Regions from separate parts of the Pseudovibrio sp. Ad26 genome, predicted to be linked through region 1. Evidence: predicted binding sites of a transcription regulator. Region 1 holds the regulator's gene; each other region holds the start of a gene.
The links. The regulator LexA, encoded in region 1, represses DNA repair genes until DNA is damaged. The targets are predictions, from matches to a motif close to TGTTCNNNNTGTGTTCNG.

Region 1 (7,452 bases):
CAGCTTCCTCAGTGGAGCGGGAGCGATCGGTGTCTTCGATACGCAGCAGCATTTTACCGCCGCTGTGTTTTGCCAGAAGCCAGTTGAACAGGGCTGTACGGGCGCCGCCAATATGCAGGTAGCCGGTAGGAGAAGGCGCAAAGCGCGTCACAACAGGTTTAGTCATAGGTGTTCCGGAAAAGTTTCAAGTTACTTCGAATAGTTTGGGGTAATTACGGCGGGGCGCCGTACCTCTGCGGGCTGTGTACCATAGCATTGAAAAGTTCCCAAGTGGCAGAAAGGGACTTAAGGGTGCGCGAGGGGCAATCATCCTCAGACAAGACGCAATCTGGTGGCTGTGCTTCCAGAATAGGAGAACTTTGCCTTGAGGAGGATAAGTTTTCTGCTGCGCGGTTTGAGGCGGATGCAGGGCTGCAGGAGTGCGTGACACAGCAACGCACAAAAACGCAAACCAACGCAAAAAACACACATAGCAACGCAAACACGAATTTTACGGAGGAAAAACAGCGCGTTGAGTTTCTTGAGGTTAAGTTGGGGTTGCTTAGACTGCTGCGTTTTATGCTGAGACCAGATTGGCCTGCGGTCATGACTTATGCCCGTTCAGCCCTTGTGCAGGATTGGAACCGTGGGCAGGGTCTCCTCTGGTATGCGCTGTGTCATCTGGCTGGGGTGTTGGTTTACTTCTCACTTCCTGCTGAACCTTATAGTGTTTTAAGCGGAATTCCTTTTATCTTATTGCTTCTGTTCGCTTTTCGACGTTGGAGTTCTGGGCGGCTGACGGTTGGCCTGACTGCGATTTTGTTCTTCGCAGCCGGGTTTTTTCTTGCCGATTTGCGCGTGGAGCATGCGCGCGGTGACCCGCTGGAGCGCCCTGTTACACGCAAAGTGGAAGGTGTTGTTACGGGTGTGAAGCATTCTGGAAAAGGGGCTTATTCGGTCATTCTTGCAGATGTGAACGCACTTTCCCAGAAGGGCACAACTCCTCTTTCTTATCGTATCCGCCTCAGCATCAAGGGGATGAAAGAGCCGCCAGTGATGGGGAACAGGATGCAGCTGAAAGCTCGGCTATTGCCGCCGGGAGGTGCGGTGCGCCCCGGTGGGTATGACTTTGCCCGAACAGCGTTTTTCAGCGGGATTGGTGCGGTTGGCTATGCGCTTTCTAAACCGGTTGTTGTGGCGCGTCTGGAGGGGACAAGTTTTCTGCAAGAGGTCGAAGGCGTACGCAGTGGGATAGCGCAGCGCATTCGGCGGGTGTTGGATAACAGCCCGGAAAGTGCGTTCGCTGTTGCGCTTCTGGTGGGCAAGCGGGACTATCTTGCCGCCGCTGACAAGGATGCCTTGCGCAATGCAGGGCTTGCTCATGTGCTTGCTATATCCGGCATGCATATGGGTCTTGTGACCTCTCTGGTCTTCCTCGGTGCCCGCCTGATCTTATCCCTCAGTCAGTCGCTTGCGCTGAAAGGACATATTCACGTTTACGCCAGCGCGGCGGCGCTGATTGCGGCAACTGTTTATCTCGGTTTGTCAGGTGCTTCTGTCGCAACGCAGCGAGCTTTTCTAATGGCGGCAATGATTTTATGCGCGGGGCTGATTGGGCGGCGAGCCTTTAGTCTGCGTGGTCTGGCTCTGGCCTGTCTTGTGCTTTTGAGCCTGAGGCCGGAGGAGCTTCTGGCTCCCGGGTTTCAGATGTCCTTCATCGCAGTTCTCGCCTTGCTCTCAGCCTACACACTTGGGAAGGACTGGTTCGTTGGTAACCGCAATAGACCTCGAAGGCGGAATGTCTCATGGTTTCATAGGGTTAGTCGTAAAGGGTCGAAGTGGGTGCTAGCGTGTGCACTGACCTCGCTGATTGCAGGTGCGGCTACGGGACCTGTTGCGGCGATGCATTTTGAGCAGGTTGCGCCCTATGGTGTGCTCGGGAATATCCTTGCCATGCCATTGGTGACCTTTGTGGTTATGCCCCTTGGGCTGTTGAGCCTGCTGGCGATCCCGTTGGGTGCGGATGCGTTCTTCCTGCAGGGGATGGAGGCTGGGTTGGCGCTGGTATTAAAGGCTGCCTACTGGGTGAGTTCTCTGAGTGAAGGGCTGACCAGTCTGGGTGTTGCCAGTGCACCCGGTTATCTGCTCATGATCTTTGCTATTGTGGTGCTGTGTGTGATGCCGCTGCGCTTGAAATGGCTTTCACTCCCGGCATTTGCGGTGAGTGTCCTGATGTTTGCGGGTGGAAGTGCACCAGACCTGATGATTGCGGATGCGGGCAAGCACATTGCTTACTACGGGGCGGATGGCCGGTTTCGGCTGACATCTTCGCGCATGTCGTTTGCCGCTGACAGTCTGTTGCGTGCAGGAGGGATTTCGGCAGGGGCGTTCAAGCAGCACAAGGTGAGGGCTTCGGATCGGTCCTGCGATGATCGCGGCTGTGTGATTGAGATATTCCCGCAGTTGTCTTCAGAGGGGGGGAGGATAAGTTCAGAGCCTGTCTTGTTGGCGCAGTCCAAGGTGGCTGATGTTTTGGAGGTAGATTGCCGTCTTGCGACCATCGTCATCACACAGGCGCAGGCGCCTCCTGCTTGCCGTGCTGAGCTGGTGATTGATCAGAAGATGTTCGGCGAACGTGGCTCTGCTTATGTCTGGCTTTCTGCAGGTTTTGAGGGCGGGGAAAGAATAAAAAAAGTGCGCTGGGCATATCATGCTCAGCGCAGACCTTGGAATCCGAAATTGCCTCAGGCAACCAATGATTTAATAGCGGCGGAAGAGCGCAATCATCTTGCCCTGAACGCGGACGCGGCCCGGGCCGAAGATGCGAGTTTCGTAGGCGGGGTTGGCCGCTTCCAGCGCGACTGAGGCCCCTTTTTTGCGCAGGCGCTTCAAGGTCGCTTCTTCATCATCGATCAAGGCCACAACGATCTCGCCGTTATCAGCAGCGTCGCCACGCTTGATCAGCACTGTATCCCCATCGAAAATACCCGCATCAATCATGGAGTCACCTTTGACTTCCAGCGCATAATGCTCACCGCGCCCCATCAAATCAGCAGGCATGGCGATGGAATGGCTTTGAGTCTGGATTGCTTCGATTGGAACACCAGCAGCAATGCGGCCCATGACCGGGATTTCCAGCGTTGGCACTTCATCTGGTGATGTGGCGCGTGGTGGCGGAGCTGCAACCTTTTTACTCAGGGAGCCTTCAATTACCTCAGGTGCAAAGCCTTTTTCCTTTGCAGCAGGCTTCAGGCCCGGAGAAATTGAGTCAGGCAATTTGAGGATTTCCAGCGCACGCGCTCTGTTTGGCAGGCGGCGAATGAAGCCGCGCTCTTCCAAAGCTGTGATCAGCCGGTGAATGCCGGATTTGGAACGGAGGTCCAGCGCGTCCTTCATCTCATCGAAGGAGGGCGGAACACCGGCTTCCTTCAAGCGTTGATGGATGAACATCAAAAGCTCGTGTTGCTTCTGTGTAAGCATCTTTTATCCCCGTTCGCTCCTAAGGCGCTGATTGAAAGTGAGCGGTCATTCCTGACCAATCGCGGTTTTGTAATTCCAAGAAGCTGAAAGACTTCAACTTCTGCGATTGGAAGGACAAAACACGAACGTACTCTACCTGTTCTCATTGTGTTCTGCAATGGGTTTGTTCAGGTTAAGCCCTGCTAGAACTGGGGGATTTGGTTTCTGGTGGGTGAGTGGACAGGGGTTGCCCACTCCTGACGCTAGGATTTAGCGTAGCTTGAGCAGGTCCACTTTTTCACCTGTCTTTGCAGCTGATGCGTGTGGTGGACGAATGATCAGGGCGTCTGCTTTTGTCAGTAAGGCAAGCATGGAGGAGTCTTGTTTGGAGAACGGCTCTGTGATGAGATTGCCTGCTTCATCAGTGCCCAGGCTGGCGCGCAGGTAGTCCTGACGTATGTCATTGGCTGGCAAATCAGCTGTTAACGTTGCTTTTGTAACGCTTTGATTTGTCACAGAGACTGTACGGCCCAGCATCTTGTCCAGAAGTGGACCAAGGAAGAGGAGTGCACATACAAGACTTGAGACTGGGTTGCCAGGAAGGCCGAGGACTTTCATTGGGCCAAGGGCGCCCGCCATGAGGGGTTTGCCCGGGCGCATGGCGATGCGCCAGAAGCCAAGCTCCATGCCTTCAGCTCCCAGTACGTCCTGAATGAGATCGTGGTCGCCAACAGAGGCGCCGCCGAGTGTCACCAGTACATCGGCTTTTGCTTGGATGGCCTGCTTCACGCGTGCTGCGATTTCCTCAGGCTGGTCTGGGGCGATGCCGAGCATCATCGGTGTTCCGCCGCAGTTTTTGACGAATTCTGCTATGCCGACCTGATTAGAGGCTATGATTTGATTCGGACCAGGTACCTGACCCGGCTCGACGAGTTCGTCACCATTTGCGAGGACCGCAACGACTGGCTTTTTGCGTACCGGGAGGGATGCGTGGTTCATGGCGCCTGCAAGAGACAGTTCGCGGAAGCCGAGTGGGGCGCCTGCCTTCAGGAGGACCTGACCTTCTTTGAAGTCGAGGCCAGCCGGACGGATGAACTTACCAACAGAAACAGCTTCTTCGCAAAACAGGTTATCCCCGTCACGGCGAGCGTTTTCCTGGATCAAGATCGCGTCAGCGCCAGCAGGGACAGGTGCTCCTGTAAAAATACGCAGGGCTTCTCCGGCTTGCAGCGTGCCATCAAAGTTATGCCCGGCTGCGACTTCGCCTATGACCCTCAGAGCTGCCTCTGGCTCGACCGTATCAGCGGCTTTGACAGCATATCCATCCATTGCTGAGGCGGAAAATGGAGGCTGCGTTCGTGTTGCGGCAACGTCTTCTGCGAGAATGCGTTCTCCGCTTTCAAGCAATGGAGGGTGCTCAGTTCCGGTCGGTTTCACATCTCTCAGGAGGCGGTCCAGCGCGTCTTCAATACTGATCAAGCTCATTGGGAGTTATCCTCCTCAGCCAGATAGTGACCGGACTTGCCGCCCTTCTTCTCCAGCAGCCGGATTTCACCGATCTCCATAGAACGGTCAACGGCTTTTGCCATGTCGTAAATTGTCAGGCAGGCAACGGAAGCAGCTGTAAGTGCTTCCATCTCGATGCCGGTCTGGCCGGATACCTTTGCGAAGACTTCGATCTCAATTCCCGGCAGTTCAGGATTGGGTGTGAAGTCCACCTGAACCTTAGAAAGCGCCAGAGGATGACAGAGAGGGATCAGCTCGTGTGTGCGCTTTGCAGCCATGATGCCAGCGATGCGCGCTGTTGCAAGTACGTCGCCTTTCTTGGTGTTGCCTGAAAGGATCATGTCCAGAGTTTCAGGCTGCATTTTTACCTGACCGCCTGCACGGGCAATGCGTGAGGTAACCTCTTTCTCCGAAATGTCGACCATATGAGCCGCACCGCTGTCATCTAAGTGAGTGAGTTTTGGAGAAAGTTCTGACATTTTCTTGCCTCTGGACACAGTTTGTTCAAGTGTCTGCTTTTGCCAAGCAGTTGATTTTTAGCGTTTAAGCAAAGCTTTAGTTGCGGTTTCTACATCCTCCTGACGCATCAGGCTTTCGCCGATGAGGAAGGTGGATATGCCGGAGTTTTCCATTCGGGAGAGGTCTTCCGGAGTGAACAGGCCGCTCTCGCCAACGATGATCCGATCTTGCGGGATCAGTGGTGCGAGCCGCTCGCTGGTTTCCAGAGATGTCTCGAAGGTTTTTAGATTGCGATTGTTGATGCCAACAAGCGGAGACGAGAGTATCAGCGCGCGTTCCAGCTCAGCTTCGTCATGCACCTCAATAAGTGCATCCATGCCCAGTTCAAACGCGGTGTCTTCCAGCTCTTTGGCCAGTTGGTCGTCAACAGCGGCCATAATGATCAGAATGCAGTCAGCGCCCCATGCTCGTGCTTCCTGAACCTGATAGGTGTCATATAGGAAGTCCTTGCGTAGAACAGGCAGGGAGACTTCAGCGCGGGCTGCTACAAGGTACTCTGGTTTGCCCTGAAAGGATGGTGTGTCTGTCAATACGGACAAACATGCTGCACCACCGTTTTCATATGCTTTGGCGAGTGCGGGCGGGTTGAAGTCAGCGCGGATCAATCCTTTGGATGGACTTGCTTTTTTAACCTCTGCGATCAGGGCGTATTCACCGTTCGCATGCTTGGCTTTCAAGGCATCTGCAAAGCCGCGTGTTGGTGTTGCTGCTTTAATCGCCTCATTCAGATCAGCCAATGAAGTTTGCGCTTTGGCAGCAGCAATTTCTTCACGTTTGTAAGCTTCGATTTTCTTAAGGATATCTGACATGGGATCCGTGGTCTTAGAGTTTCATATTGGCAGCTGTTGCGGCGTCGGAGGCTTCAACAAGTTTGTCAAGTCGGGAAAGGGCGGCACCTTGGTCAATCGCCTGCGCAGCCATCTGGGCACCCTCAGTGAGGGTGGAGACCTTATCTGCGACGATAAGGGAGGCAGCTGAGTTGAGCAGGACGATATCCCTGTAGGCGTTTTTTGCTCCTTGCAGCACTTCGCGTAGTGCTTGAGCGTTTTCTTTCGGATCGCCACCTTTCAGATCTTCTGTCTTTGCAAGCGGCAGGCCCGCCTGTTCAGGAGACACTGTGAAGGTGTTGATGTTTCCGTTCTTCAGTTCGGCGACAAAGGTGGTTCCGGTGGTGGTGATTTCGTCCATTCCATCGGAGCCGTTGACGATCCAGGCTTTTTCGGTGCCCATTTCCTGAAGAGTGTTAGCGAGTGGTTCAACCCATTGCTGTGCGAATACGCCTGTCATCTGGCGCTTTGCTCCTGCCGGATTGGCGAGCGGACCTAGCAGGTTGAAGATTGTTCTGGTGCCCAGCTCAATGCGGGCCGGGCCGACATGGCGCATGGCCTTGTGGTGGTTTGGTGCAAACATGAAGCCGATACCGGCCTCATGAATGCAATGGCTGATGCCGTTTGCATCCAGGTCCAGGTTGATGCCAAGCTCGGCAAGTGCTTCTGCTGAGCCGGATTTGGAGGACAGGGACCGATTGCCATGTTTTGCAACGGTCACGCCACAGCCTGCCACAACAATGGCTGTACATGTTGAGATGTTATAGGAGCCGGATGCGTCGCCACCTGTGCCGACAATGTCGATGGCGTGATCTGGTGCTTTCACCGGGATCATTTTGGCGCGCATGGTTTCTACAGCTGCGGAAATTTCGTCGATGGTTTCGCCGCGCAAGCGCAAGGCCATGAGGAAGCCGCCGATCTGTGCAGGAGTTGCAGCGCCTGACATGATGATCTCGAAGGCCTCACGGGCCTGAGATCGGTCCAACGTGTTTCCGTCAGCGACAATTCCAATGAGATTTTTCAAATTGCTCACGGCGAAAACCCCCTCAATCTCTCAGGTAATTCCTTAGCATACACAAGGGCTAACTATTAGATAGCTTTCGGAGGGCTGTCTAGGAGATAAACAAAAGCCCGCCACACTTATAAGTGTGGCGGGCTTGTT
Region 2 (7,452 bases), on a different contig from region 1:
CCCTGCTGTGGTACCTGAAAGTACCTGGCAAGGTTGGTGCAATGCTTGACCAGCAAGCGGACAATATCAAGCAAGAGCTTGAAGGCGCCCGTAAGCTGCGTGAAGAAGCTCAGGCTCTGATGGCCGAGTACCAGCGCAAGCGTAAAGAGGCTGAAGCGGAAGCAGATCAGATCGTTGCTGACGCAAAAGTTGAAGCTGATCGTCTGGCTGAAGAAGCCAAGGCAGCTCTCGAAGAGATGATTGCACGTCGCACCAAAGCAGCCGAAGCGAAAATCGCTCAGGCTGAAGCAAATGCGATTGCACAGGTTCGCTCCCGTGCTGCAGATGTTGCAGTTCAGGCAGCTGAAACCATCGTCGCTTCCAGCACTGCCAAAGAAGAAGTTCAGGATAAAGTGCTCAAGCAGAGCATCAAACAGGTTTCTGAAAACCTGAATTGATCCTCAGAATTTCTGACAAGAATATCAAAAAAGGCTCCCGAGTTTCGGGAGCCTTTTTCTTTGTCTAAACACTACTCGTTCTTAGTGTCTTAGACATGCCACTCAGCAAGTCCCAGTCTCTCTGAGGTGTCGATTTTAATTGGTAGCGGGCTGTCATCCGGCTGGTGCATCAAAACAACATCAGCTTCCGTACAATGTGTCAGCAACGCAATGATGCTGCCTGAGCTGAACGCATCGGCGTGAATTGTATTCCCCGGCACCAGAATTCCGCTGCCATGTGGAACAAGGAAGTTGGTGAGAGCAAACTGATCTTCTTCAAGCTGTGCCCCGACAGTGATGACAATCTCGCTCTGCTCAGAAGCTGGCATGAACACATGCGGGAAGTCGTGCGTTTCAATAAAGAACCCGTTCGCCACATCCAGCCGGTATTGTGGGTAGGCCTTGCCGAACTCGTACTCAACGGCATTGAGGTTGCCATCAAACTTCAGCGGAACAGTCTGTCCCTCATCAAAGATTTTGACACCAAAGGCAGCTGCGATGTCATCCCTGTTTGGACTGATTGGCGTCACAAGAGGAATATCGAGGCTGGTCTCAGCAGAGGCAAACAGCCCGCTTGCGCCAAACACGTTTCCGGGCGCAGGCACCTGCACGGTTGAAGCATCCAGCCATCTGCCCTGCGTTTGCAGATATGAACCATCTGGCAAATTCGCGATATCAGCAGGGGAGGCAGCAACTGACTTGTGTGTCCCAGCTGTTTCCTGAGCTGGTGAGGCGTTGGTTAAGAATGGGGCTTTAGCAGACAGCACTGCATCCTTACCGCCCTCCACGACGTTGTGAAGCGCATTTGTCGTCATTCCAAGTTTGTCATTGACCATACGGTGCACAGAAACCGCTGCAAGGCTGGAATCCACTTGTCGCTCTGGAATAGCGGGATTGTATTTTACGCTGATACCAAGATCTCCAAGATGACGTTCCTTATACGTCTCTTGTAGATCAGCCGGCTTGGCAGTGTTTTGAACCGCCTGTGGTTGGACTGGGAGGGTCTCGTTCCGCACGGCACCTGTGATAGCTGGCATTTCAATGCTCCTGAATTTAGAGTTGCAATGCCGCCATGATGTGAGCTGTTACGCCTCTGGGTTGTGTTAAAATGCACTCAAAGGCGAGTAAGTGCCGCAAGGTCATTCAACTCTGCGTTATAATGCGAGAGCATTGGGAAAGTCTGAGTGTTTGAGTCCAAATCAGCAATGCCGCTTTTGAGTTCGCTCTAACCGCTGGTCGAAATCATCGCTGTCAGTGCGAAACGCACATTTCCATTCACAATTCTAACCGATCACATGAACACCAATAGTGGCGTCCCTAAAATAAGTACCGACCTCACACGAATTAAGGAAAGTTCTGCCGTCCTAGGCCAAACGAGTACCTCAAGAACAACGGTTTCCTGCGCTTCGTAGCGGCATAAGTCTTGCGTGATCGAATTCTGAATTTTGCTTAAATTATGAGTTTTGATCAAATGATGAGCCACGCTAATTTTTCACTCACCAAACCACTCGCTTCTCTCAATGCTGTTCGCATTGAGGCTGATGAAGTAAGACCAATCAATCCAGAAGAAACGCGCAGTTTTATTAGGTTAGCAAATGCGGAGATAGATAAATTCTACACGAAGGGCGCACCAATCAAAATATCCACGAGCGGATCATCGGCGGAGATGATTGATATACAGCGTTTACTTTTGCAAACGCAGGAAATTTGGCAAAAGCACTTTGGATGATCTACAGGCACGATTGTCACCGTCTAAGAGGTTGAAACCAACTCAGAGACGCGTTCTGTGCTGGGTTGGTCGCGTTGCTTTTACGAAGAACCAGATCGTCTGAACCCCAAGCAGAAAGATGTAGACTTTGAATATGGTGAAAGGGAACAGAGACATAGCGATTAGATCTGCAAAAATGTTTCTCTGATTCAAAGTCTTTAACTGCGGACCGTCTTTAGCCTGAAGAGAGTAACCAACTCCATCAAACTGGAAATAGACACCAAGGCGTTCTGCTTCCTGAGTGGATGTTGGAAGGTAGTGGCCGGAGCATTTCTCGACGACTTTTGGCGATTGGGTTTCGCTCAATAGTGATCCGCTGAATGAATACAGCTGGAAGCTCGGACTTGAAGCGCGCTTGTGCGTGCAATCAATGACACGAGTATCCGGAAAGATCCTGAATACTCCGGTGACTGCCGTCTTTCCTAAAAAGAATCCAGAAAGAAATCCATGCTCTCGATGGTAAATCTGTATGCGATTCCAATAGGGCACGTAGGTTACAACAAAATCACCATCAACTGACAGTTCAGTATGTTCCGCGAGTGGAAACTCGACATGTGTAAGTTTGTCCCCACCATGGAAATAAGCAACTCCATGAAACAGAAAGCTCAGGAATAGAGATAGGGCAAAATATAAAAAGAAACAGCGCGCGAGTCTGTTTGTAAATAACTGGTTTAAATCGTCGGATGTCATAATATTACTCAGAAAGCATCCCTTGTCTTCAGGCTGACCGAACTACCCCTCAATCATCTCCCGAATAGGTCGGAAGGAACAGCGGTGGAGCGGGGTTACGCCGTGGGCGGCCAGCGCCTGCTGATGCTGTTTGGTGCCGTAGCCTTTGTGTTTGGCAAAGCCGTACTCCGGGAAATGCTTGTCCATCTTCACCATCAGGCGGTCACGGGTCACCTTGGCAACGATGGAAGCAGCTGAGATGGCGAGGCAGCGGCCATCACCCTTGATCAGCGCTTGCCCTTCCTGCGGCAAGTGATGGGGCACATCCTTGCCATCAATGAAGAACCGTTTCACCGGAACGCTGAGCGAGCGGGCGCAGGTGCGCATGCCCTGCAAGGTTGCTTCGCGAATGTTGATCCGGTCAACGGTCTGCGCGCTTTGCACACACACACTCACATCAGCCATCTCAAGGATCTGCTCAAAGAGCTCCTCGCGCTTGGCCTCGGTCAACTTCTTGGAATCGTTCAGTCCCTCTGGCAGGTTGTCGTAGTCGAGGCTGGCCGCGGCAACCACCACAGGGCCAGCCCATGGTCCGCGCCCGGCTTCATCAATACCGGCAAACCGCCCTTGCAGGTCTTGCTCAACAGAGCGCTCAAAGCGCAGATCCGGAGCATCAGGGAAGGCGATATCAAAGAGGGAGTTTGCAAAATACGACATGCCTCTCTTTGCCACGCAGCCCTTCAGCTTTCAAGCATCACAACATGCCTCGTCTACAGCAATGAAAGCTGCACACCGCCGCAAGTTGGTTTGATGAAATGGTCACAGGACAACTTCATTGAGCGCGAGGATAAACGCTTGCTCTTACACGCCAGCTGAAAGCGCTTTGCCAGCTGGTCTGCGTAAGGACCTTTACCCTTGAAGCGCTGCGTCCACTGAGCGTCATAGTCCTTTCCATCACGCATGGAACGCAAAAGGCTCAGTACGCGTCTGTAACTGCCCGGAGCCTCCCGCAAAAGCCATTCCTTGAAGAGTTCAGAAACCTCGCGAGGAAGGCGCAGCAAAATGTAACTGGCCTCTGTCGCACCATGCTCCTTACAAACCTCAAGAATGCTCTCAAGTTCATGATCCGTCAGTCCGGGAATGATCGGAGCTGCCAGCACAGCGGTTGGAATACCCGCATCAGACAGTGCCTTGATCGCTTGCAAACGGCGAGGTGGCGTAGACGCGCGCGGTTCAAGACTCCGCGCGATCTTCCGGTCCAGCGTGGTCACAGAAATTGCCACCTTTGCCATATTACGCTCTGCCATTTCGCTGAGAATATCGATATCGCGCATAACAAGAGCGGACTTGGTGACAATGGTCACCGGATGTCCTGTCTTGTTCAGCACTTCCAAAACCTCACGCATGATTTTGTGTGTGCGTTCAATCGGCTGGTAAGGGTCCGTGTTCGTCCCGATCGCAATGGGTTTCGGCTGATAGGAGGACGCCCCCAGCTCCCGCTCCAGCACCTGTGCTGCATTGGGCTTGGCAAACAACCGGCTTTCAAAATCCAGCCCTGGCGACAGGCCCATATACGCATGGGTTGGCCGCGCAAAGCAGTAGATGCAGCCATGCTCACAGCCCCGATACGGATTGATCGAGCGATCAAAAGGCAGGTCAGGAGAGCTGTTCTTGGTGATCACATGCCGTGCAGTTTCAATCTGCACTTCTGTCTTGATCGGCGGAAGTTCATCAATTGTTCCCCAGCCGTCATCCATCAGTTCCCGGCTTTCCGCCTCAAACCGGCCAGCCTTGTTGGAATGTGCCGCACGGCCCCGACCTGTCATGTTGACCGGAAGCGAAGATCCCAAAGGATCAGCGGCCTCAGTTTCGGCCCTGTGATTTTGTGCAGTTGACATGGGGCATGCACTTTCATCTTCTTATGAGAACATAAGTGGAACATTGCTCAAAATATCTGGATTTGCAAGCCTTTACTTTCCAAAGATAAGGCAAATCACTGTAAGCTGTTGGAATGATTAGTGCACTTATTCCCACCTATAACAGCGAGCACCGGCTGGTGCTTACCCTGTCCGCTCTGGTCCCGGCTTCCGCAGAAGGCATCCTGAAAGAAGTTATTATCGCCGACGAAGGCTCATCTGATGGGACAGAGATTGTCGCGGATGCCAGCGGTGCGGTTTTCGTCAGCACCACCTCAAAATCTGGTTTCGCTCTGGCCGAAGGGCTCCAACGGTGCACCCGTTCCAACTGGGTTTTGCTCATCCAACCCGGCGCTATTCTGCAAGCGGGCTGGCAGGCAGAAGCCGCATCCTTCATAGAGCGCGCGGAGCGAGTCGGAACCGAACAGAATCTGGTTGCTGTGTTTCCCAGCCGAACGGAGGAATTCGGCACTGTGGCACAACTCAAGCAGAAACTTATCACCCTCACGCATCGCTTGCTGAAAGCATCATGCCACCAGCTGCCCATGCTGATCCACAAAGACCACCTGCAACAAGCGCTGGCGAACGCCTCAGGAGTGAACCGGCAGGCTCAGCTCCAGAAGGTTTTGAGGGCTAGCCGGGTCCATTGGTTGAACGGTACAGTGATCTTTCAAAATACGACGAAATAACGCGGTACCAGCTTGGAGGGCTCATGGATTGGAATCAACAACTGAACCAATACTGCGAGCGCACCTCCGCTGCATTCTGGTCTGAGCCACTCAATGCAGCGAGCAACGCTGCTTTTATCATTGCCGCGCTGATTGCCCTTCAATTCTGGTTGAACGCACGCAGTAACGCAAAAAAAACGCATTCAACGCAAACCAACGCACAAGATAACGCAGCTTTGGTTCTCATTGCTCTGCTGACCATAATTGGGATCGGGTCGTTCCTGTTCCACACCTTCGCAACCCTCTGGTCTATGCTGGCTGATGTCATCCCGATTGCGATCTTCATGCTGGTTTACTTCTACCTTGCCACGCGTCGATACATGGATGCCAACCTCTTGATATCACTGGGCGCAACGCTGCTGTTCTTTGGGGCAATGGCATTTGGCCCAAGGCTGTTTGAAGGGATACTTGGATCCACTGCTGGCTACTTCCCGGCACTCCTCGCAATCCTGCTTTTTGCAGGCCTGGCCCGCAGCAAAAACAGGCAAACATCCAACGCTTTGTTGGCCGCAGGCGTGGTCTTCGCACTTTCGATGAGTTTCCGGATTTTGGACGAACCAATTTGCTCGATTTTGCCAGTTGGAACACATTCCTTGTGGCATATTTTGAATGCAATTGTTTTGCTTATTCTAATTCGCGCATTTATACGCTTTAAGACGTATTGAGATACTGCAAAATCCTAGGCGATGGTCTAGTTTTTGCAAAACTGCGACATCTGAACCGGAAGTCATAGTGATTCCCGGTGGCGAGCCGCTCATTCACTCGGTCAGGCAAGAATAGACGATGACGGACAAAAAACGCCCTACCTCCGGCGAACTCGATGAACAAGCGCTCTTTTACCATGAGTATCCGCGCGCGGGTAAATTGGAAATTCAGGCAACTAAGCCATTGGGAAACCAGCGAGATTTGGCGCTTGCCTATTCTCCGGGCGTGGCAGCTCCGTGTTTGGCAATCCATAAGGATGAGTCAAAAGCGGCTGACTATACCGCACGTCAAAACCTTGTTGGTGTCATCTCCAATGGTACCGCAGTCCTGGGTTTGGGCGCGATTGGTCCTCTGGCATCCAAGCCGGTGATGGAAGGTAAGGCTGTCCTCTTCAAAAAGTTCGCTGGCATTGATGTATTCGACATCGAAGTCGACCAGACCAACGTTGATAAGTTTGTTGATGCAGTTGGCGTTCTGGAGCCAACTTTCGGCGGTATCAACCTGGAAGACATCAAAGCGCCAGAGTGTTTCCAGATCGAGAAACGCCTGCGCGAAAGAATGAATATCCCGGTTTTCCATGATGATCAGCACGGTACAGCGATCATCGTGTCAGCTGCGGTGCGCAATGGCATGGAGCTCTCCGGCAAAAAGCTGGATGAGATTAAAGTCGTTGCCTCTGGTGCGGGCGCTGCAGCGCTGGCCTGTCTTAACCTGCTGGTGTCCTCCGGTGTAAAGCGCGAGAACATCTGGGTCTCTGACATTGAGGGCGTTGTTTATGAGGGCCGCGAAGCCCTTATGGATGAATGGAAATCCGTATTCGCGCAGAAAACCGACAAGCGCACGCTGGATGATATCATCGAAGGCGCTGATGTCTTCATCGGCTTGTCAGCAGCTGGTGTGCTGAAGCCGGAGATGGTTGCCAAGATGGCAAAACGCCCTCTGGTGATGGGCCTTGCCAACCCGAACCCGGAAATTATGCCTGAAGATGCACTGGCTGTTCGTGACGATGTGGTCATGTGTACAGGCCGTTCGGATTACCCGAACCAGGTGAATAACGTCCTCTGCTTCCCATACATCTTCCGCGGTGCTCTGGACGTTGGCGCAACGGCCATCAACGAAGAAATGAAGCTGGCTGCTGTTGAGGCAATTGCCGCTCTGGCACGGGAAGAACCGACCGATGTTGTAGCCAA
Region 3 (7,452 bases), on a different contig from region 1:
ATCTGCCGTCTCGAATACGTTTCTATTTTAAAAATTGGCGCTGCTTAAGCAACCTGTGTCACGCTGGGGATCTTCTTCTCTTCCTCAGCTTTCACGAGGTTGCGGCCAGCTTTCTTGGCAGCATAAAGCGCAAGGTCCGCACGAGACACCATGCTTTCTGCACTGTCGCCAGGCCGGAAAGTTGAAATGCCAATAGAGATTGTGATGCGACCAAGGTTCTCACCGGTGGAACGCTTCACGAGCTCTTTCGCCACAACGTTCTTACGGATCTTCTCCGCAATCACCTTTGCATCTTCAATGGTAGTTCTTGGTAAAATGATGCCAAACTCTTCACCACCATAACGACACGCAATATCGTTGTTCTTGACATTCTGCTTCACCGCCAGCGCCACAAGTCGAAGAACCTGGTCGCCGGTCTGATGGCCGTAGTTGTCATTGAACTGTTTGAAATGGTCGATATCTGAAATTAGCAAGGAGAGGGGAGCATGACTCTCTTCGGTCTCTTTAACCGCACGCACAAGACTCTGATCGAAATGCTTGCGGTTATTCAGTGTGGTCAGTTCATCGGTGAGCGACTCATAACGGATCGCTTCCAATCCTTCCTGCAAGACGCCGATCTGACGGCGAGAATCAACCAGCTGTTCGCGAAGCTCTTGATTGCTTTCAGCGGTTTCAGTGGTCAGTTTTGCAAGATGAATGACAAGCTGGGAAAGTTGAGAACGATCACTGACGTTCTCAAGAGCGCTCAACGTGCGGGCCAGCTCTTCACCGTATTCGGTGGTTTTGAGTGTTCCCTTATCAAGCGCAGAAATCAGTTCCCGAACTTCCTCCGAGATCTTGTCGCCAACTTCGTCAATGCGCTCACCCAAACGGTTCGGCGACAAAAAGCGATTATAGATCTTCTGAGTCTCTTCAGGAGAAATTTTGCCATCACGGGCAAGAATCTTATTGATGGTCCGGTTCAGAGCCCGGTTAAACCCGGAAGCGTAAGAATACCACAGCTCATAGTTGCGTGGAAACGCTGGAAGCTTATTCGTCTTGATGTAATCGAGCGCACTGTCTGCATAAACAATCGTACGCTTGAACTCGTCTTCTTGACTCATGATTGCATCACCGCGTCACGGAAAGGGCTACCCCATAATTAATAAGCTAATTTAACATTAGCTTATTTAATGGGATATACCTAACCAGTGGTTAACCTCAGGAAAATGGGCTATCGGCTTTGAACTTTGGAACGAGTTTCCCGCAGCAGGAAGGCCGGAACATGGCTTGCATTACGGAAAATCGCATCATCTTTAGGTTGATTAGCGCGGCGACCGCCTCTTGGACGAGGTGGAGCAGCACGACGCTCAGCGTGCATTGGAACCACGGGTTGCTCTTCAAGGCCAGCTGGTACAGATTCGGTTTCCTGTACGGCTGCTTCCTGAACTTCAGCCTTAGGCTTACGTGAGCGGCCTTTTTCTTTTGGAGTGCGGGTAGAACGGCGGCGAGACTTTTTGTCATCGGCAGGCTTGGAGAAATCAACCGGCTCTCCGACCCACTCGAGCTCTTTACCAATCATGTCGTTAATCGCTTGCAATGCTTTCTGGTCCTTGCCCGTCACAATGGAAATCGCAGTACCTTCACGGCCTGCACGCCCGGTACGTCCAATCCGGTGGACGTAGTCTTCTGCATGAATAGGAAGATCAAAGTTAAAGACGTGGCTCACGGTTGGAATGTCAAGACCACGTGCAGCAACATCACTGGCCACCAGAACCTTGATGTGACCCTTTTTAAAGTTGTCCAACATAGTCATGCGAGAGCGCTGGTCCATGTCACCGTGAAGTGCACCAACAGAAAACTCATGACGCACAAGCGAACGGAAGAGGGTAGCTACATCGCGTTTCCGGTTGCAGAATACGATCGCATTCTGCAAATCTTCAGCGCCTTCGATCAGCTCACGCAATTTTGCGCGCTTCTCATAGTCTTCCGCGTCAGCGGCAGCAATGCGCTGCGTCACAGTATCCGCAGTTGTAGAAGCTTTCGCCACTTCCACCTTTGCAGGGTTCTGGAGGAACGTGTCAGTCAAACGCTGAATCTCTGTCGGCATAGTTGCGGAGAAGAACAGGGTCTGGCGAGTGAACGGGATAAGCTTACAAATGCGCTCAATGTCTGGAATGAAGCCCATGTCCAGCATGCGGTCAGCTTCGTCGATTACAAGAATATCGACGCCCTGCAACAGCAGCTTACCGCGCTCGAAATGATCAAGCAGGCGGCCAGGCGTTGCGATTAAAACATCAGCGCCACGCTCAAGCTTGCGGTCCTGTTCAGCAAAGGAAACACCGCCAATCAGCAGTGCAACGTTCAGCTTGTGATTGACACCATATCGATTGAAGTTGTCTTCCACCTGCGCTGCAAGCTCACGGGTTGGCTCAAGAATAAGAGTTCTTGGCATCCGGGCGCGCGCACGGCCTTTTTCCAGAAGTGTAATCATCGGCAGCGTAAAGCTTGCCGTTTTCCCGGTTCCAGTTTGAGCAATCCCGAGGACATCTCTACGTTCAAGAACGTAAGGGATGGCGCCTGCCTGAATGGCAGTCGGTTCTGTATAGCCAGAGGCTTCTACAGCGGCGAGAACTTTCTCACTAAGTCCGAGAGTGGAAAACGACATATTTCATGTTCTTTACGATAATTGAGGAGAGAAGCTGGAAGCCGTATGAGTTACAGGTTTCTCCAACCAGTTTGGCGGAACACTACATTTCTAAGCAGCGTTGTCAATAAATTCTGCGGTATAACCGATATATTCCTTCAAGTTATGCCAAGGTTGCCGAGTTATAACCTACGCAAAACTCAGCAACTATTCAGAATTAAGGGTCTTTTAAATATCCAAATCAGTCGCGAACTCTGCCCGCTCCTGAATAAAGTTGAAGCGTGCCTCAGGTTTGTTACCCATCAACTGCTCAACCGCATTGCGGGTTTCGCTCACTTCATCCTCGCCAACAACTACTTTAAGCAGTGTCCGGCGCTTTGGATCCATGGTGGTTTCCTTCAGCTGAGCTGGCAACATCTCACCCAACCCCTTAAAACGGCCAATTTCAATCTTGCCATTCTTCTTAAAGCTGGTTTTCAAAAGCTGTTCACGATGCGCGTCATCTCGGGCATAAAGCGTCTTGCCACCCTGACTGATCCGGTACAGCGGAGGAACAGCAAGGTAGAGATGGCCGTTATTGACCAGATCCGGCATCTCTTTATAGAAGAATGTGATGAGAAGGGCTGCAATATGCGCCCCATCAACGTCCGCATCGGTCATGATAACAATGCGCTCATAACGCAGGTCTTTATCATCATAATGAGAGCGTGTTCCACACCCAAGTGCCTGAATGAGATCAGACAGCAGCTGGTTTGCTACCAGCTTGTCCCGGCCAGCGTTCGCAACGTTCAGGATCTTGCCGCGCAGTGGTAAAACGGCCTGTGTTGCACGATTCCGAGCTTGTTTCGCTGAGCCCCCCGCGGAATCACCCTCCACGATAAACAGTTCAGTGCCATCAGATTTGCTTGTTGAGCAATCCGCGAGCTTACCGGGCAGGCGAAGGCGACGAACCGCAGTCTTACGTGCGACATCCTTCTCCTGACGACGCTTCAAACGCTCTTCAGCACGGTCAACAACCCACTCAAGTAGTTTGTTTGCCTGGTTTGGAGAAGCTGTTAGCCAGTGGTCAAAGGCATCGCGAACAGCGTTTTCAGCAATACGGGTTGCCTCGTTCGTGGCCAGTTTGTCTTTTGTCTGACCAACAAACTCAGGCTCGCGAACGAAAACAGAAAGCATACCAGCCGCCGACGTTAAAACGTCATCGCCAGTAATAATGGAGGCCTTCTTATTGCCAATCAGCTCGCCATACGCCTTCAGACCGCGGAGCAGGGCATAGCGCAGTCCCGTCTCATGCGTCCCACCTTCTGGCGTTGGCACAGTGTTACAGTAAGAATTGACGAACCCATCACCGGCAAACCAGGCAACAGCCCATTCAACCGAACCATGTTTGCCTGTCGCCTGTGTTCGGCCAGCAAAAACCTCGTCAGTAACACGGCGCTCTTTACCAAGAGCCTCTTCCAGATAATCCTTCAGGCCACCAGGGAAATGGAAAGTCGCAGTTTCAGGCACCCCATTGGCTTCATCGGCAAGAGCCTTGGCACAGCGCCAACGAATCTCTACACCGCCAAACAGGTAGGCCTTGGAACGCGCCATCTTCATCAAACGGACGGGTTTAAACTTGAGCGTCTTGCCGAAAATTTCCGCATCCGGCTTAAACCGCACCATGGTGCCGCGACGGTTGTGAACATCACCAACCAGCTCAAGGCCACCGTCTGCAAGGCCGCGGCGGAACGTCTGGCGATACAGTTTGCGGTTACGTGCGACCTCAACGACCAGCTCTTCAGAGAGCGCATTTACAACGGAAATACCCACACCATGAAGACCACCGGAGGTCTCATAGACTTTGCTGTCAAACTTACCGCCAGCATGCAGGGTCGTCATAATGACTTCCAGAGCGGACTTGTCTTTATATTTAGGATGCGGATCAATCGGGATACCGCGGCCATTATCTGTAATGGTCAGGTAGCCATCATCACCTAGGGAGACATCAATCCAGCTGGCGTGGCCTGCAACGGCCTCATCCATGGAGTTGTCGATCACTTCAGCGAACAGGTGGTGCAGCGCTTTTTCATCCGTGCCGCCAATATACATTCCCGGACGGCGGCGCACAGGCTCCAGGCCTTCAAGCACTTCAATGTCAGCTGCGGTGTAATCACCTTCAGCGCCGACAGGAGCGGCCTTGCCTGCGGATGATGGCTTTGCAGGTGAGGTCGGTGCGCTTGCGGCTGGTGCTTGTTTCTTCTCAGTGCTGCCAGAAGAGGATGTCAGCTCATCCATGCTTTTGGTAACATCTGCAAACAGATCATCAGGCGTGCTCATCGTACCTCTTTGGTCTTGCGCTTAAATAGTCTCGAATCAAACGGCAGTCTTGCAGGACTGAGAGAAAAGGGCAAAGATCTGCCGGAGTTCTACTCTTGTTCCTTGTGGGTAAGCGCCAGACATACGCTTTTTCGCTTACCTGAATGTGCCGAACCCCACCAAAAGCGGGCATCTGATGCCATATGCGCCATTCGCGGCGAAAATACAAATGGCATTTGTGATTGCCCCAAGGCCTGTGATCAAAACTTTACACCGGACATACACACGGCAGTTACGTCATCTGCTGCAGATTGTTGCGAGCATGCAACAGCATTTTGCGCTGACTCGAATGGTGGAAACTGACACTGGTTCATGGATGGCAAATTGGATAGTTTGCCTTGTCCATGTTTGAGAGATGGTCGAACTGTGTAGGATTTTTGTCAATCAGATAGAAAGCTAGGCATTTGTAAGATCATTTGTGACAATTTGAAGGTATGTCACCTTTGGAAACAAAATTGACATTTTTTCCTTTCATAGCCTGATCACACAACGACGGTATGAAAAGATAAGAAGTCAGAACCACTGACAAATCGACAGTGGTCAAGTGAGGCACTTTGATAAAAGCTCTGTTTAAAGATGAAATGGGAACGCACCACAATGCGTTGACGCGTCTTGTAACAAGCTTGAGCTGCGCCTCGGTTCTTACTCTTCTCGCATTCAGCAGCGCACATGCTCTGGATACCAACAAAAGTGCGAGCGCAATGGCTGCCGTCAACCAGATGGCAAATGTCACACCTCAGCAAGCCTTGAGGGAAGGGGCTCGCGCTTACTACTCCGGTGAAAAAGACAAGGCTCTCTCTCCACTTCGCTACGCTGCTGAAAATGGACAGGCCATGGCGGCCTGGAAACTCGGCAGAATGTACGCGCAAGGAGACGGGGTGCCAGAAGATGATCTTCAGGCGTTCCAGTATTTTTCCCAGGTCGTGCGCGAATACTCTTCCGATGGCCCTAAAGCACGTTCAGCCCCATTTGTCGCAAGCGCTCTGGTGGAGCTTGGTCGCTACTTCCTGACAGGTATTGGTGATAGCCCGGTCCAGCAGAACACGCACAAAGCACGTGAGGTGTTCACCTACGCTGCGTCCTACTTTGGTGATGCGGATGCGCAATACAATCTCGGCATTATGTATCTCAACGATAAACTGCCAGATTATGACCGCCGCCTTGCTGCCCGCTGGTTGAAACTCGCAGCCGTAAAAGGTCATGTCGGAGCACAGGCCAAGTTTGGTGAACTGTTGTACTTTACAGAAGAACTGACAACTGCGCGCATGACAGGCCTGAAATGGATGACCTTGGCGCGCCGACAAGTGGTTGGCGGTGATAATGATGCCTGGATTGTCTCTCTTCACGAGAAGGCATTTTCTCTGGCCTCCGAAAAAGAGCGCCGCAAGTCTGCTGAATGGGCTGACGCATGGCTGGTTAAGCGCGGCCACGTAATTGCTTCAAGCAACTAATCCACTCCCTTCTGATTTTCTTTTAAAATATGACTTGACCACTCAGGTTATTTCTGCGATTTAAAACATGAGTTCAATATTCAAGTTTTGTTATTGACCTCTGTTTGGCGATTGTAGACCCCAATTGCGGGTCTCTGGAATGTACTTGGGGTGAGCCTTTTGCGCTCACCCTCTTTTTTTGCCTGTACGTCGCAGAAAAGCTAAAATTTTCACAGTCTTCACGCGCATTGTTTAAGCCTCTGAAATTTCAGTCTTTTCAACAGCAGGATGCAGTTTTTTAAATTTTCTCGCATGATTTGGGAAAAACTATAAAACACGCTTGCCAAGCTTTAAAACTCTGCCTATATACCTGCCTCAACAAGACGCCGCAGGGCGTCACGTTGATGAGAACGGAGCATAGCGCAGCCTGGTAGCGCATCTGGTTTGGGACCAGAGGGTCGCAGGTTCGAATCCTGCTGCTCCGACCATTCATCAACACGAAGATAGATCGGAGCATAGCGCAGCCTGGTAGCGCATCTGGTTTGGGACCAGAGGGTCGCAGGTTCGAATCCTGCTGCTCCGACCATCTATCGACCCGAAGATTAGTTCGGAGCATAGCGCAGCCTGGTAGCGCATCTGGTTTGGGACCAGAGGGTCGCAGGTTCGAATCCTGCTGCTCCGACCATCTTCCCTTCAATTCCCCTCTTTAATTTCATAACATCGAGTAGTCAGCGCTGCTCCTTCACTATGTCTTTGCGCGTTCTTAGCCGCACAGAGCATTACTCCATTTGTACCTTCTAACACCCACTTCATTTCACAACATTACTCTTTGGCCAAAACGGGCAGGGAAGGTCACTAACGGCGTCCCTCCGTTAGTCTTGGCGTTGGTCGACCAAGTGCAAGCTGATGCCCTGTGCACCCTTTAGCGCTCTCTTGGGATGCTGTGACCCTCACCCAAAAACTGCAGCCAATGAATGCATAGAAAAAGCCCGAAGGCGAGGGCCTCCGGGCTTTATAAATCTCATTACTCTGAAACCA
Region 4 (7,452 bases), on a different contig from region 1:
TGCCTCAAGCTGTCCAGAACGGAACTATCGAACTCTGGCAGCTCATCCAAAAAAAGCACACCATTGTGAGCCATGGATACTTCGCCGGGTCTGGCTTTTATGCCTCCGCCAACCAGTGAGGCCATGGAGGCAGAGTGATGTGGTGCCCGGAAGGGGCGTTGATTGCTCAAAGCGCCATCCTCCAACTCTCCTGATATGGAAGCGATCATGGAAACTTCCAGCAGTTCGCGAGCTGAGAGTGGTGGCAAAAGAGCAGGTAACCTGCTCGCGAGTAAGGTCTTCCCAGAGCCTGGAGGGCCAATCATCATCAGGTTATGAGAGCCAGCCGCAGCAATCTCCAGTGCCCGCTTCGCTGTTTCCTGACCTCTAATGTCGGCAAGATCCAGTGAATTGGCAGCTTGTGGAGAGCTACGTGGTTTTGGCGCAGAAAGAGTAATGTCACCTTTCAATGCGCGATAGAGCTGAACCAGTGATCCCGCGGCCATAATCTTCAGGTTCTCATCCGCCCATGCCGCTTCAGAGCCGCAACTTGCCGGACAGATCAAACCTTTCCCGTTTGCAACAGCAGCGATTGCAGCTGGAAGGGCTCCGTTGACGTGCGAAATGCTGCCATCCAGTGAGAGCTCACCTAGAACGAGGAAGCCTTCGACAGCTTCCGCAGGCAATGCCCCCATCGCCACCAAGAGCCCCAGCGCAATTGGAAGGTCGTAATGAGATCCTTCCTTAGGCAGGTCAGCCGGCGCAAGATTAACCGTCACACGTTTGGCTGCTAGCGCCAGGCCGGAGGCTATGAGTGCTGAACGAACTCGCTCTTTGCTCTCTGCAATTGCCTTGTCGGGCAGACCAACAAGAGTGAAATAGACGGATCCGGGGCTAATCTGGACCTGCACGTCAACATTTGCAGCGTCGACACCCTGAAAGGAAACGGTAGAGATGCGAGCAAACATCTGACACTCCTGCGGCCACAATTAATCATCATTGTAGTAATTAAGCAGGAACGAATGAGAAACACACAAGCCTTGAATACTCAGAAATACGAAAGCTCCCCTAAGAAGCTCTACCTGAATTCTCGGAGTTCATGATGAAAAAGAAAAGCCCTGTTGAAGAACAGGGCTTTTGTTACTTTTTAGGCTTCCAGCTTTTTCTCAAGCACATCCCAGACCATGCCGGCCACATCTGGCCCGCCCAGCTTCTGGATCGCTCGAATGCCAGTTGGGGCAGTCACGTTGATTTCAGTGAGGTTTCCGTCAATCACATCGATACCAACGAGAATGAGTCCTTGCTCCTTCAGTGTCGGCCCAAGGCGCGCGCAAATCTCTCTTTCACGTTCAGTCAGGTCACTGTCTTTTGGAGACCCACCGCGTACCATGTTGGAGCGCAGGTCACCTTCTGCAGGGACACGGTTTACTGCACCAGCAAACTCGCCATCGACCAACAGAATGCGCTTATCGCCGTGTTTCACATTTGGCAGGAACTTCTGAATAACCCAAGGCTCGCGGAACGTGACGGAGAAGAAGTCATAAAGAGAACCGTAGTTCAGGTCATCCTTGGTCACGCGGAAAACAGCAGCTCCGCCATGTCCAAACAGCGGCTTCATCACAATGTCGCTATGGATATTGCGGAACTCGTCGATCTCTTCGCGATCATGAGTAATCAGCGTTGGCGGCATCAGGTCGGCAAACTGGGTCACAAACAGTTTCTCTGGCGCATTACGCACAGAGACTGGATTGTTCAGGACCAGCGTTGTCTCGGAAAGCTTTTCGAGAATGTGGGTTGCTGCGATGTAAGCCAGATCAAACGGAGGATCCTGACGCATCAGAACGACATCCATCTCAGACATGTCAACGCGCTGAGGCTCACCAAAACTGAAGTGATTGCCAGCTTCGTCGCGCACGGTTACCGGCTCAACGCGGCACATAACCTTTTCACCCCACAGGGCCAGACGCTCTGGTGTGTAATGATACAGCTCATAACCACGATCCTGCGCTTCTAGCATCAGAGCAAAAGCACTGTCGCCCGCAATTTTGATGGTTGAGATATGGTCCATCTGAACGGCGACTTTAAGCGGCCGCTTGGCACCAGAAGAAGCTGCTTGGGACATGAGGCACTCCTGAAATAACGCTGGGATAGAAATCCATGTAAATAAAAATGGATGTTAGCTGCAGATATGTGGGTCAGAAAGCAATTTGTCTACATTTTTGCGATAAAATATTTGTTTCCTAAAAAATTTCAGCTTCAAAAAGATTAGGGAAGTGCTGGGCTTCTCCATGTTTGGGAAGAATAACCGCATCAAATCGCAAGGTTTTTCCAACCACATCGTTGTGATGGGAAACCCATTCTCGGGCGGCATTTGCAATCCTTCGTTGAGAGCGTTGCGTGATTGCATATAAGCCATCATCCACACCCCGCCTGGCTTTCACCTCCACAAACACGATCGTCTGGTCTTGTTCGGCGATCAAATCGATCTCGCCCTGCTTGGTTTTGTAGCGTCTTTCAAGAATCTGCCAGCCCGCTTGGCGAAGCAGCATCTCTGCTTTCAGCTCCGCCTGTAGTCCTTTTCGATAAGCAGCCTGCTTCTTAAGAAGGTTGCTTTTAGTCGCTCTCGGGCTCTTCTGCGGTTCCTGCATTTTTAAGCTCCATCGCACGGGTATAAATCGCCTTTCGATCCACCCCGGTTGCTTTGGAGACTTTCTTCGCTGCTGCGCTCACTGGCATTTCTTTCAATGCCTCTAGCAACAGTTCGTCTGCATCAACCTCGGTCAGTTCCTGCTCTTCAGGTGGTGAGACAAGAATAACAATTTCTCCCTTAGGGCGATCCCCCGAATAGAAATCACTCAGTTCTGCAAGGGTACCACGCTGGAAGGTCTCAAACCGCTTGGTCAGCTCGCGTGCAACAGCTGCTTTACGCTTCCCAAGAATTTCAGTCATATCGATAAGAGAAGCCCCAACTCTGTGAGGACTCTCATAAAACACCAGTGTCGCCGGAATATCTCTCAGTTCTTCAAGACGTTTCTTTCTGCCGTGGGTCTTATTGGGCAGAAAGCCAGCAAACAAAATAGTGTCAGAGGGTAAACCGGCACCAACCAGACCGCTCAACATAGCTGAGGCACCTGGAATTGGCACCACCTTGTGTCCGTGCTCCACCACATCACCTACAAGCCGAAAACCTGGATCAGAGATGAGCGGCGTACCTGCATCGGAGACCAATGCAACGGTTCGCCCAGCACCCAATGCCTCCAAAATCTTAGGCAGTTGTCTGTGGGCATTGTGCTCGTGATAGGTCATCATCTGGGTGCGGATGCCATAACGCTGCAACAAGACACCCGTCACACGAGTATCCTCGCAGGCAATAAGATCACAAGCAGCCAAAGTTTCCAGCGCACGGATTGTTATGTCTTGCAAATTGCCGATTGGGGTCGAAACGATGTGCAATCCCGGTTCAATCCGTTTAGCCGTTAGCGAATGCTCGCCAATATAGTATTTCCGCTCGGATGCAGCTTCGGAATGATCCATGGTCGCCTCGTGAGAGCTCCAGAATGGAGCAAGTTTTGCACAGTAGAGAGTGCACATCTAACCAACAAACCGCAAAATGACTAATTACAACGGGGAGTTTTTGACAGAATCCTTAAAAAAATCGCGGATTTCCTTGGGTTGAGGCTGTATTAACTGCGTTGGATCTGTAGAAATAAACCAAACTAAGGCATATCTCCGAGAAGTGGGGTCCGGTTTTCGGATAAGAGTGTGCGCATAATAATCGATTAGAGCATGGCGCGTGAGCAATCGCGACGAGTTCTAAATGTAAATTGCCGGATTTCATCCCTTGCAAAACGAGGGATTGATCGAATGGCCTTCGGAATAGATGGGGCATCCATGAGCTTAGGATCAGCCACACTGCGTGGAATGAGCTTCCGCAAACTTGTGACAGGGGCTGCACTCGGCGTCTCCGTCCTGTTGGCTGGCTGTGTTAATTCACCTAATTTCTCATCGGTGAACACTCCTTTTCAGCCTGATTTAAACCCAAATGGCCAGCCGCAGCTGGTCTCGGGCCGTGCCATTGGCAATGGCTCCGTTCGTGTTGGCCTGCTGCTGCCATATTCTGGCGAAGGTCAATCCGCCGCTTCTGTTGCCACTCTTTTCGAAAATTCCGCCAAGCTCGCGCTTGAGGATTTTCAGGGTGCTGACATCCAGCTGCTCGTAAAAGACACTGGTGGAACCTCTGAGGGCGCAAGCATTGCTGCCCAGCAGGCGATCAGTGAAGGCGCAGAACTCCTTATCGGCCCGGTTTTTGCCCCAGCTGTTCAGGGTGCATCTGCTGTTGCACGCCGGTCTGGTGTTCCAATCGTTGCATTCTCCTCTGATACCAATGCAGCAAAGCCGGGCACATATCTGCTCAGCTACCTGCCAGTATCTGATGTAAACCGGATCGTGTCCTACGCAGCAGAACAAGAGCGCCGCTCCTATTCCGCGCTGTTGCCAAACAATGCCTATGGTGCGGTTGCTGAAGCTGCATTCCGTCAGGCTGTTGGGCAAACAAATGGCCGTATCATCACCATTGAGCGCTATATCCCGGGCAATGCTGAAGACATCCGCGCCCGCGTTGCCAGCCTGAGCCGCTCTATTTCGCAGGTGGACACTCTGTTTGTTCCTGAAGGTGGCGGTGTTCCTCCGTTTGTTATGCAAGTGATGACCGAAATGGGTGCAAGCCTTGGTGAAGTGAAGATGATCGGCAGTGGTCAGTGGAACACGCCGGATATCCTCCAGTCTCCTGTCATGGTTGGCAGCTGGTTCCCGGGTCCGGATAACCAGAGCTTTGAACGTCTTGCGACCCGTTACCGCGAAACCTATGGCTCCCAGCCACCGCGCAACGCTTCCTTGGCTTATGATGCAACAATTCTGGCCGCTGGGCTGGTCCGCTCCGCTGGGCCTGATCGTTTCTCTGATCGTGTGTTGACCAACCGTGATGGTTTCCTCGGCATTGATGGTATCTTCCGCTTCCAGCAAGATGGCCTGAATGACCGTGGACTTGCGGTTTATGCTGTTTCTGGCAAGAGGACTGCCGAACCAATTGCTCCAGCACCTCGCAGCTTCTCCGGCCAATTCTAGGCTCTGGAACTTCTGATGTTGAAAGCCTCGCTCGCAAGAGCGGGGCTTTTTTGTGTGTGGCTCTGAAGGATCTCTTCAATTGCACCTGTTATCTTGGGATCATGGTGATCGGAGAAGCCTAATCTGCATTGGCAAAATCGCCATTAGAGGCAAAGAGCCATGCAGGAACTACGCTTTCATCATGTCGGCATTCCCACCAGTGAAAAGCTGCCGGCAACGCACCACAACAAAACCCTCAAACTCACTGCAACAGGCTATTTTGAAGGCCCCTATGCAATTGAGTGGATGAACTTTGATGATGACAATCCTCTCCCCGAGATAATCAAGACAACTCCTCATGTTGCCTATGTGGTTGATGATCTTGCCAAGGCTCTTGAGGGCAAGAACGTTATTTTATCTCCTGAAAGTCCGGCCAAAGGCGTCTGGGTTGCCTTCATTCTGGAAGGTCGAAACCTCATCGAACTGATGCAATTTGACAAACCTGAAGAGGAAATATGGCCCCACCCCGGAAAGTTCAGGATCTGATGGGGCTGCAGTGTTACCGCGATTTACCCAATGGGACGAAAGGCCTTTAGGAAACTAATGAAATCCGGAGTGAAAACGGATAGAAATACCTCAGGAAATGAGTTGGCGGGCCTGATGGTGATCAAGCCTGCGCAAAAGGTGGTTTCAAAATGCTTTCAGATAAGCGCATTCTCCTTATCATCACAGGCGGTATTGCAGCCTACAAATCGCTGGATCTGATCCGCCGCCTGCAAGAGCGAGGCGCGCAAGTTCGGGCAGTTCTGACCAACGGTGGTTCTCAGTTCATCACACCGCTTGCTGTTGGTGCATTGACGGGCGACACAGTCTTCACCGAGCTGTTTGATAGAGAAGCCGAGCACGATGTCGGCCACATTCGCTTGTCGCGTGAGGCGGACCTTGTTGTCGTGGCGCCAGCCACAGCAAACATCATGGCAAAGATGGCGCACGGATTGGCCGACGACCTGGCCTCCTGTGTGTTACTGGCCAACGACAAGCCAGTGCTCGTTGCACCTGCTATGAATTCCAAAATGTGGAGCCACCCGGCAACCCAGCGCAATGTTGCTCAGTTGAAAGCAGATGGTCTTAATTTTGTTGGCCCCAATGCTGGAGAAATGGCGGAAAAAGGCGAAGCAGGCTATGGCCGCATGTCCGAGCCGCTGGAAGTTGTTGGTGCTATTGAAGATCTCCTCTCTCCAAAAGAACAGCCCCTGAAGGGCAAGCGCATTGTTATCACAGCTGGTCCAACCCATGAGCCGATTGATCCAGTGCGTTACATCGCCAACCGCTCCTCCGGCAAACAAGGCTACGCCATTGCAGAAGCCGCCGCGAATGCTGGTGCGCAAGTTACGCTTGTCTCAGGCCCAACAGTTCTGTCAGACCCGAAAGGTGTTGAGACAATTCGCGTTGAATCTGCAAGCGCTATGTTGGCTGCCGTTGAGTGCGCGCTACCAGCCGATATCGCGATCATGGCTGCAGCCGTTGCAGACTGGCGGGTTGCTCACGACAGCAACCAGAAAATCAAGAAAGACGGAACAGGCTTGCCACCAGCGCTGAGCCTTGTCGAAAACCCGGATATTCTGAAAACAGTAGGACATTTACAGGGCAAACGACCGAAGTTGGTGGTTGGTTTTGCTGCCGAAACAAATGATTTGATCAACAACGCTCGCGGAAAGCTGGAGCGTAAAGGTGCAGATCTGATTGTAGCAAACGATGTCAGCCCCGAGAATAACGTTATGGGCGGCGACAACAACACCGTCCGTCTTGTGACCCATACCGGCGTGGAAGATTGGCCGAAAATGGGTAAGGACGAAGTCGCTCGCCAGCTTGTTAAAAAGATAGCAGAGCTGGCTTAACCCGTTTGCCAAACTGTCTCGTTAGAAGGCCGGTATGCTCGTACCGGCCTTTTGCTGTTTAGGCTGAAACCTGCTCGCTCTCGTGTTCAGCGCTCAAAAGCGGCTTTCCGAGGATCATGTCTGAAGCTTTCTCGGCGATCATGATTGTCGGCGCATTCGTATTGCCTGAGATCAGCGAAGGCATCACAGAAGCATCAATCACACGCAATCCTTCCAGCCCGTGCACTTTCAGGTCTGGCCCGACCACCGACATCTCATCTGTGCCCATCTTGCAAGTCCCGACAGGGTGATAGATCGTCTCCGCTCTCTCCCGCACCGCTTGCTTGATGCTGCGCTCATCACGGCCAAACTCGTAGATCATGTCCTCCCGGTAGTCAGAAAGCTCTGGCCCTTCCAGAATATCCCGTGTCATGCGGATACCCTTCACCAACACGTCCATGTCTTCTGGATCTGTCAGATATTTCGGGTCAAT

Region 2: the regulator LexA is predicted to act here: its motif matches at 4,837-4,854, upstream of PsAD26_RS07705 (PA0069 family radical SAM protein).
Region 3: the regulator LexA is predicted to act here: its motif matches at 5,031-5,048, upstream of parE (DNA topoisomerase IV subunit B).
Region 4: the regulator LexA is predicted to act here: its motif matches at 994-1,011, upstream of PsAD26_RS01700 (YifB family Mg chelatase-like AAA ATPase).

What each region holds. Positions count from the first base shown of each region.
Region 1 covers NZ_LMCE01000088.1:39,943-47,394, reverse strand. The annotation lists gene gltX (glutamate--tRNA ligase) at 1-166, opposite strand, end outside; gene PsAD26_RS17330 (ComEC/Rec2 family competence protein) at 292-2,844, shown strand; gene lexA (transcriptional repressor LexA) at 2,740-3,459, opposite strand; gene glp (gephyrin-like molybdotransferase Glp) at 3,709-4,923, opposite strand; gene moaC (cyclic pyranopterin monophosphate synthase MoaC) at 4,920-5,423, opposite strand; gene trpC (indole-3-glycerol phosphate synthase TrpC) at 5,481-6,272, opposite strand; gene trpD (anthranilate phosphoribosyltransferase) at 6,286-7,323, opposite strand.
Region 2 covers NZ_LMCE01000047.1:264,430-271,881, forward strand. The annotation lists gene PsAD26_RS07680 (ATP F0F1 synthase subunit B) at 1-437, shown strand, start outside; gene PsAD26_RS07685 (hypothetical protein) at 527-1,513, opposite strand; gene PsAD26_RS07690 (hypothetical protein) at 1,933-2,205, shown strand; gene PsAD26_RS29940 (hypothetical protein) at 2,248-2,550, opposite strand; gene PsAD26_RS07700 (ribonuclease HII) at 2,977-3,630, opposite strand; gene PsAD26_RS07705 (PA0069 family radical SAM protein) at 3,684-4,739, opposite strand; gene PsAD26_RS07710 (glycosyltransferase) at 4,925-5,518, shown strand; gene PsAD26_RS07715 (ceramidase domain-containing protein) at 5,542-6,222, shown strand; gene PsAD26_RS07720 (NADP-dependent malic enzyme) at 6,341-7,452, shown strand, end outside.
Region 3 covers NZ_LMCE01000062.1:15,728-23,179, forward strand. The annotation lists gene PsAD26_RS14905 (TfoX/Sxy family protein) at 1-31, shown strand, start outside; gene PsAD26_RS14910 (GGDEF domain-containing protein) at 45-1,103, opposite strand; gene PsAD26_RS14915 (DEAD/DEAH box helicase) at 1,214-2,647, opposite strand; gene parE (DNA topoisomerase IV subunit B) at 2,855-4,945, opposite strand; gene PsAD26_RS14925 (tetratricopeptide repeat protein) at 5,539-6,435, shown strand; tRNA gene PsAD26_RS14930 (tRNA-Pro) at 6,826-6,902, shown strand; tRNA gene PsAD26_RS14935 (tRNA-Pro) at 6,924-7,000, shown strand; tRNA gene PsAD26_RS14940 (tRNA-Pro) at 7,023-7,099, shown strand.
Region 4 covers NZ_LMCE01000008.1:27,258-34,709, forward strand. The annotation lists gene PsAD26_RS01700 (YifB family Mg chelatase-like AAA ATPase) at 1-947, opposite strand, end outside; gene gshB (glutathione synthase) at 1,127-2,101, opposite strand; gene PsAD26_RS01710 (YraN family protein) at 2,220-2,627, opposite strand; gene rsmI (16S rRNA (cytidine(1402)-2'-O)-methyltransferase) at 2,593-3,513, opposite strand; gene PsAD26_RS01720 (penicillin-binding protein activator) at 3,871-5,103, shown strand; gene PsAD26_RS01725 (hypothetical protein) at 5,263-5,628, shown strand; gene coaBC (bifunctional phosphopantothenoylcysteine decarboxylase/phosphopantothenate--cysteine ligase CoaBC) at 5,778-6,980, shown strand; gene PsAD26_RS01735 (GMC family oxidoreductase N-terminal domain-containing protein) at 7,039-7,452, opposite strand, start outside.